Marichromatium purpuratum 984: one gene and its partner. The protein of the gene in region 1 interacts with the protein of each later gene in a pairwise test. Links are inferred from orthologs where the notes say so. Each region holds a gene or a part of one and is shown in the gene's direction. Other genes may lie near its edges.

Region 1 (3,275 bases):
TTCAAGGCGCTGCGCGCCCAGACGGATTGATGCTGTGCGTCGTCGCCGCGCGCACGCCTCGCCGGCGCGATCGGTGGCGACGCTGTATCTTGGCCGGCGCTGTGCGATAATCGCGCGCTGGAATTTCCGCGATCGCGCGGTCCAGGCCGCGTCGGTCCGTTTCCACATCCACTGGATCGGGTGAGATCGATCCAATCGCCGAAGGAACCGATATGAGCTTCTTTATCTCCGACGCCCTCGCCCAGGGTGAAGCAGCGGTCGCCACCGGCGGCGACTCCTTCATGGCCCTGCTGCCGCTGGTGCTGTTCGCCGTCGTCTTCTACTTCCTGCTGATCCGCCCTCAGGCGAAGCGGCAGAAGGAACACACCAAGATGGTCGAGGCCCTGGCCAAGGGCGATGAGGTGGTCACGCTCGGCGGTATCGCCGGGCGCATCGCCGATCTCGGCGACAACTTCATCCTGGTCGAGATCGCCGATGGCGTTCAGATCAAGGTGCGTCGCCAGGCCGTCGAATCGGTGATGCCCAAGGGCACGCTGAAGGATCTCTAAGATCGTGCGGACGCCCGAGGCCGGTATCGGCCTCGGGCGTCGTCGTGTGCGACCCATCTCGCGGATCTCGCCCCCAGCCCTGGATCGGCGTGCGATCCGCGTCCCCGTTTTTCCGTTGCGCGCAGTGGCATCCCCAATGCCTTTGCACTTGGACATGCAATGAACCGATACCCCCTGTGGAAGAATCTACTGATCCTGGGCGTGGTCCTGCTCGGCCTGCTGTTGGCGATGCCGAACCTGTTCTCTCAGGACCCTTCGATCGAGATCACCGCCGCGCGTGGCGCCGAGGTGACCGAGGCGAGCATCGACGAGGTGCGCGCCGTGCTCGACAACGCCGGGGTTCCCTACAAGGACGTCGAGCTGACCGAGGACGGTCGGCTGTTGGCGCGCTTTGCCCTCTCCGGTGAACAGCTGGCCGGTCAGGAGACGATCGAGCGTACCCTCGCCGAGCGCTATCGCACCGCGCTGACCCTCTCGGCCGATCTGCCGGGCTGGATGCGCGCGCTCGGGCTCAACCCGATGTCGCTCGGACTCGACCTGCGTGGCGGTATCCACGTGGTCATCGACGTCGACATGGAGAGCGCGCTCGATCAGGCGCTGGAGCGCTATGTCGGCGATATCCGCGCCCAGTTGCGCGAGCACAAGGTGCGTTACCTGACCGTGCTGCGCGACGGTGGCGAGATCCTCGTCAAGTTTAAGGACGAGGAGGCGCGCGCCGCGGCCGACAAGCTGCTCGGGCGTGAATTCCGCGCCCTCGCGCTCGCCAGCGCCGAGCAGGGCGGCACCTATCTGATCCGCGCCGAGCTGCAGCCGGCCGAGCAGGAGCAGATCAAGGACTTCGCCCTCAAGCAGAACATCACCACCCTGCGCAACCGCGTCAACGCCCTCGGCGTGGCCGAGCCGAGCATCGCCCGTCAGGGCGAGCGGCGCATCGTCGTGCAGCTGCCCGGCGCTCAAGATCCCGGCCGGCTCAAGGAGATCCTCGGCGCCACCGCGACCCTCGAGTACCGCTTGGTCGACACCGAGCACAGCGTCGCCGATGCCGTCTCCGGGCGGGTGCCGGTGGGCAGCCGGCTCTATCGCGATCGCGATGGCGTGCCGATCCTGCTCAAGCGCCGGGTGATCGTCACCGGTGACCAGATCACCGACGCCTCGGCAGGCTTCGACGGTCAGAGCGGCTCCCCGGCGGTGTTCGTCAACCTCGATGGCCAGGGCGCGCGGCGGATGCGCGATGTGACCACCGAGAACGTCGGCAAGCCGATGGCGGTGGTGTTCATCGAAAACCGCACCACCACCGAGATGGTCGACGGCGAGCCGGTCAAGCGCACCCACAAGGTCGAGGAGGTGATCAGCGTTGCCACCATCCGCGAGCCCTTCGGGCGCCGCTTCCAGACCACCGGGCTCGACAGCAGCGAGGAGGCGCACAACACCGCACTGCTGCTGCGCTCGGGCGCGCTGGCCGCGCCGATCCAGATCGTCGAGGAGCGCACCATCGGTCCCAGCCTGGGTCAGGACAACATCGATCAGGGCTTCCGCTCGGTGATGATCGGTCTCGGTCTGGTAGTGCTGTTCATGGCGCTCTACTACCGGGTGTTCGGTCTGGTCGCCGACCTGGTGCTGGTGGTCAACCTGGTGATGATCGTGGCGGTGCTCTCGCTGCTGCAGGCGACCCTGACCCTGCCGGGCATCGCCGGCATCGTGCTCACCGTGGGCATGGCGGTGGACGCCAACGTGCTGATCTTCGAGCGCATCCGCGAGGAGATCCGCAACGGCAGCACGCCGCAGGCGAGCATCCGCGCCGGCTACGACAAGGCGCTCTCGACCATCGTCGATGCCAATGTCACCACCCTGATCGCCGCCGTGGTGCTGTTCAGCTTCGGTACCGGCCCGGTCAAGGGCTTCGCCGTGACCCTGTTCATCGGTATCGTCACCTCGATGTTCACGGCCATCCTCGGCTCGCGCGCCATGATCAACCAGATCTATGGCCGTCGTAACGTCAAGAAACTGGCCATCTGAGGAGATCGGCATGCGCAACAAGGCTATGGCCAAGACCCTGAACATCGACTTCATGGGCATGCGGCGTGCAGCCGCGATCGTCTCCGGCGCGGTATTGGTGATCGCGCTGCTGTCGATGCTGCTGCGCGGCTTCGACTTCGGGCTGGACTTCACCGGCGGTACCGTGATCGAGGTCGGTTACGAGACCCCGACCGAACTCGCCGAGGTCACCGGCGCGCTCGAGGCCGGCGGTTTCGTCGGCGCCACGGTGCAGCACTTCGGCTCGCGTCAGGACGTGCTGATCCGACTCGCGCCGGGGAGCGATGACGAGGGGGCGAGCGCCCAACTCAGCGATCGCGTCTTCCAGGCGTTGAGTGCCGCCGCCGCAGGTGAGGTGGATCTGCGACGGGTGGAGTTCGTCGGACCTCAGGTCGGCGAGGAGCTGCGCGAGCAGGGTGGACTGGCGGTGCTGTTCTCGCTGATCGGCATCCTCATCTATGTCGCGCTGCGTTTCGAGTGGCGCTTCGCCGTCGGCTCGGTGGTGGCGCTGGTGCACGATGTGATCGTCGTCATCGGCATCTTCTCGCTGTTCCAGATCAGCTTCGACCTGACGGTGCTGGCGGCGGTGCTGGCGGTGATCGGCTACTCGCTCAACGACACCATCGTGGTCTTCGACCGAGTGCGCGAGAACTTCCGCAAGATGCGCAAGGGCACGGTGACTGAGATCATCAA
Region 2 (3,312 bases), 1.9 Mb from region 1 along the record:
CAGGTCGAGGGTCTGGTGGTCGACGAGCAGATGAGCTTCGCCGACCTCAAGGGCGTGCTCTACGATTTCCTACGCAACTTCTTCGAGCGCGATCTGGAGCTGCGTTTCCGCCCCTCCTACTTCCCCTTCACCGAGCCCTCCGCCGAGGTCGACATCCAGTGCGTGATGTGCGGCGGCGACGGCTGCCGGGTGTGCAAGCACACCGGTTGGCTCGAGGTCTTGGGCTGCGGCATGGTCTACCCCGAGGTGTTCCGCCACGTCGGCATCGACCCCGACCGCCACCAGGGCTACGCCTTCGGCATGGGCGTGGAGCGGCTGGCGATGCTGCGCTACGGCATCGACGACCTCCGACTCTTCTTCGACAACGATCTGCGCTTCCTGCGACAGTTCGCCTGAGGCGCGCTGGAGCGCGCCGTGCGCCTGAGCCCAGGCGCGCGGCGCGCTCCGCTCGGGACGGCACCCGCGGGTGCCACGGAAAGCGCCGAGCCGCTCGGCCTTTCGCCAACATCTTCATCGAGGCCCCGGCACCGACGCGTGCCGGGACCGAAGCACAGGAAAGCGGGACATGCGATTCAGCGAGGCATGGCTGCGGGAGTGGGTCAACCCGCCGGTCGATACTCAGACTCTGGCCGATCAGCTCAGCATGGCAGGACTGGAAGTGGACGCGGTGGAGCCCGCCGCGGCCGCCTTCAGCGGCGTCGTGGTCGGTCTGGTGCAGGCGCTCGAACAGCACCCGGACGCCCAGAAGCTGCGCGTCTGCACCGTCGATGTCGGTGGCGACGCGCCGCTGCAGATCATCTGCGGTGCGGCCAACGTCGCCGTCGGCATGCGCGTGCCGGTGGCCACCATCGGCGCGCGGCTGCCGGGTGACTTCAAGATCAAGAAGGCCAAGCTGCGCGGCGTGCAGTCCTTCGGCATGATCTGCTCGGCGAGCGAACTCGGCCTCGCCGAGTCCTCCGAGGGCATCCTGCCGCTGCCCGAGGACGCGCCCATCGGCACCGACTTCCGCGCCTGGCTGGGGCTCGACGACCACTGCATTGAGGTCGACCTGACCCCGGACCGCGGCGACTGTCTGAGCATCGCTGGGCTCGCCCGCGAGGTCGGGGTGATCAACCGCACCGCGCTCACCCGCCCCGATTTCGCCCCGGTCGCGCCCGTCTGCGACGATCGCGTCGAGGTCCGCCTGCTCGCCGAGGAGGCCTGCCCGCGCTATCTCTGCCGCGTGGTGCGCGGCATCGACACCAGCGCCGCCACGCCGATGTGGATGCAGGAGCGGCTGCGCCGCAGCGGCGTGCGCGCCATCTCCCCGGTGGTCGATGTCACCAACTACGTGCTGCTCGAACTCGGCCAGCCGTTGCACGGCTTCGATCTCGCTCGTGTCGAGGGCGAGATCCAGGTGCGCATGGCCGCCCCCGGCGAGCGCCTCGTGCTGCTCGACGACAGCGAGATCGAGCTGCGCGCCGACACCCTGGTGATCGCCGACGCCAGCCGTCCGCTGGCCGTCGCCGGCATCATGGGCGGGGCCGGCTCCGGCGTCGGCGCGGAGACCCGCGACGTGCTCCTCGAGAGCGCCTTCTTCTCGCCGCTGGCCGTCAGCGGCAAGGCGCGCAGCTACGGCCTGCACACCGACTCCTCGCACCGCTTCGAGCGCGGCGTCGACCCCGAGCTGCAGCGCCAGGCGATCGAGCGCGCCACCGCGCTGCTGTTGGCGATCGCCGGCGGCACCCCCGGCCCGGTGGTCGAGGCGGTGGCCGAGTCGGCGCTGCCGCAACGCGCCGCGCTCACCCTGCGCGAGGCGCGGGTGGGGCAGGTGCTCGGCGTCGAGCTGGAGCGCGAGACCATCGTCGACATCCTCGAGCGTCTCGGCATGACGCTCGAGACGGTTGAGGGCGGCTGGCGCGTCACCCCGCCGAGCGCGCGTTTCGACCTGCTCCACGAGGTCGACCTGATCGCCGACATCGGGCGTATCTACGGCTACGACAACATCCCGGTGCGCCAGGCCACCACCAGCAGCGCCATGCGCCCGGTGCCCGAGGGCGCCTTCGAGGCCGATCGCGCGCGACTCGCGCTGGTCGATCGAGGCTATCACGAGGTCATCACCTACAGCTTCGTCGCCCCCGAGCTGCAGGCGCGCATCGACCCCGAGCGCGAGCCGCTGAAACTCGCCAACCCGATCAGCAGCGAACTCTCCTGCATGCGCACCAGCCTGTGGCCAGGTCTGCTGCAGTGCGCCCGCCACAACCAGGCGCGCCAGCAGGCGCGGGTGCGTATCTTCGAGAGCGGGCTGCGCTTCATCCCCGAGTCCGAGGGGCTGGCCCAGCGCGAGGCCATCGGTGGCCTCAGTCTCGGCGCGGTGGCGCCCGAGCAGTGGGGGCAGGGTGAGCGCGCGGCCGACTTCTTCGACCTCAAGGCCGACGTCGAGGCGCTGCTCGCGCTCACCGGCGCGCCCGAGCGCTTCGCCTTCGTCGCCGCCGTCCACCCGGCGCTGCACCCGGGGCAGAGCGCGCGCATCGACTGCGACGGCGCGCCGATCGGCTGGATCGGCATGCTCCACCCGGCGCTCGCCGCCGAACTCGACCTCGACGGCAACGCCTTCCTCTTCGAGCTGGAACTGGCCCCGCTGGATCTCGGCGTCGCGCCGCGCTTCAGTCCGATCTCGCGCTTCCCCAGCATCCGCCGCGATCTCGCCATCGTGGTCGATGCCGAGGTCGACTTCGCCGCCGTCGCCGCCTGCGCCCGCGCCGCCGGCTCCGAGCTGCTGCGCGACCTGGTGCTGTTCGACGTCTACGCCGGCGACAACATCGAGAAAGGACGAAAAAGTCTGGCTTTGGGATTGATTTTACAGGCTTCTTCTCAGACACTTACCGAAGAAGTGATCGACGACGCGGTGGGCCGCATCCTGGCCCGGTTGACGTCCGAACTTGACGCACGATTGAGGGATTGACGGTATGGCTTTGACCAAAGCCGACATGGCTGAACATCTGTTCGACGAATTGGGGCTCAACAAGCGCGAGGCCAAGGACATCGTCGAGATGTTCTTCGAGGAGATCCGCACCGCGCTCGAGCGCGGCGAACAGGTCAAGCTGTCCGGGTTCGGCAATTTCGATCTGCGCGAGAAGAAGGAGCGCCCCGGCCGCAACCCCAAGACCGGGGAAGAGATCCCGATCACCGCGCGTCGCGTCGTCACCTTCCGTCCAGGCCAAAAGCTCAAATCGCGGGTGGAAGCCTATGCCGGAAACGAAAGGTAGCGTCGGCAGCCAGGGGGAGGGCGAACTCCCGCCCATCCCCGGCAAGCGCTATTTCACCATCGGT

The links.
Region 2: the proteins of secD (region 1) and pheT interact in binary tests that used the Escherichia coli proteins (3 or more experiments, as listed by UniProt). The link is inferred for Marichromatium purpuratum 984 from one-to-one orthologs.

The regions. Positions count from the first base shown.
Region 1 is NZ_CP007031.1:3,108,905-3,112,179, reverse strand. What follows is about bases 174-3,135. They hold secD (protein translocase subunit SecD), read left to right. Parts: upstream 174-707; coding sequence 708-2,564; downstream 2,565-3,135. Other genes in these bases: secF (protein translocase subunit SecF), read left to right, coding at 2,575-3,135; yajC (preprotein translocase subunit YajC), read left to right, coding at 213-548. In the rest of the region: tRNA guanosine(34) transglycosylase Tgt, read left to right, coding at 1-30; more of secF, read left to right, coding at 3,136-3,275. UniProt on the Escherichia coli protein: Part of the Sec protein translocase complex. Interacts with the SecYEG preprotein conducting channel. SecDF uses the proton motive force (PMF) to complete protein translocation after the ATP-dependent function of SecA.
Region 2 is NZ_CP007031.1:1,206,194-1,209,505, forward strand. What follows is about bases 256-3,254. They hold pheT (phenylalanine--tRNA ligase subunit beta), read left to right. Parts: upstream 256-565; coding sequence 566-2,944; downstream 2,945-3,254. Other genes in these bases: pheS (phenylalanine--tRNA ligase subunit alpha), read left to right, coding at 256-396; ihfA (integration host factor subunit alpha), read left to right, coding at 2,949-3,248; MARPU_RS05495 (MerR family transcriptional regulator), read left to right, coding at 3,229-3,254. Also shown: more of pheS, read left to right, coding at 1-255; more of MARPU_RS05495, read left to right, coding at 3,255-3,312.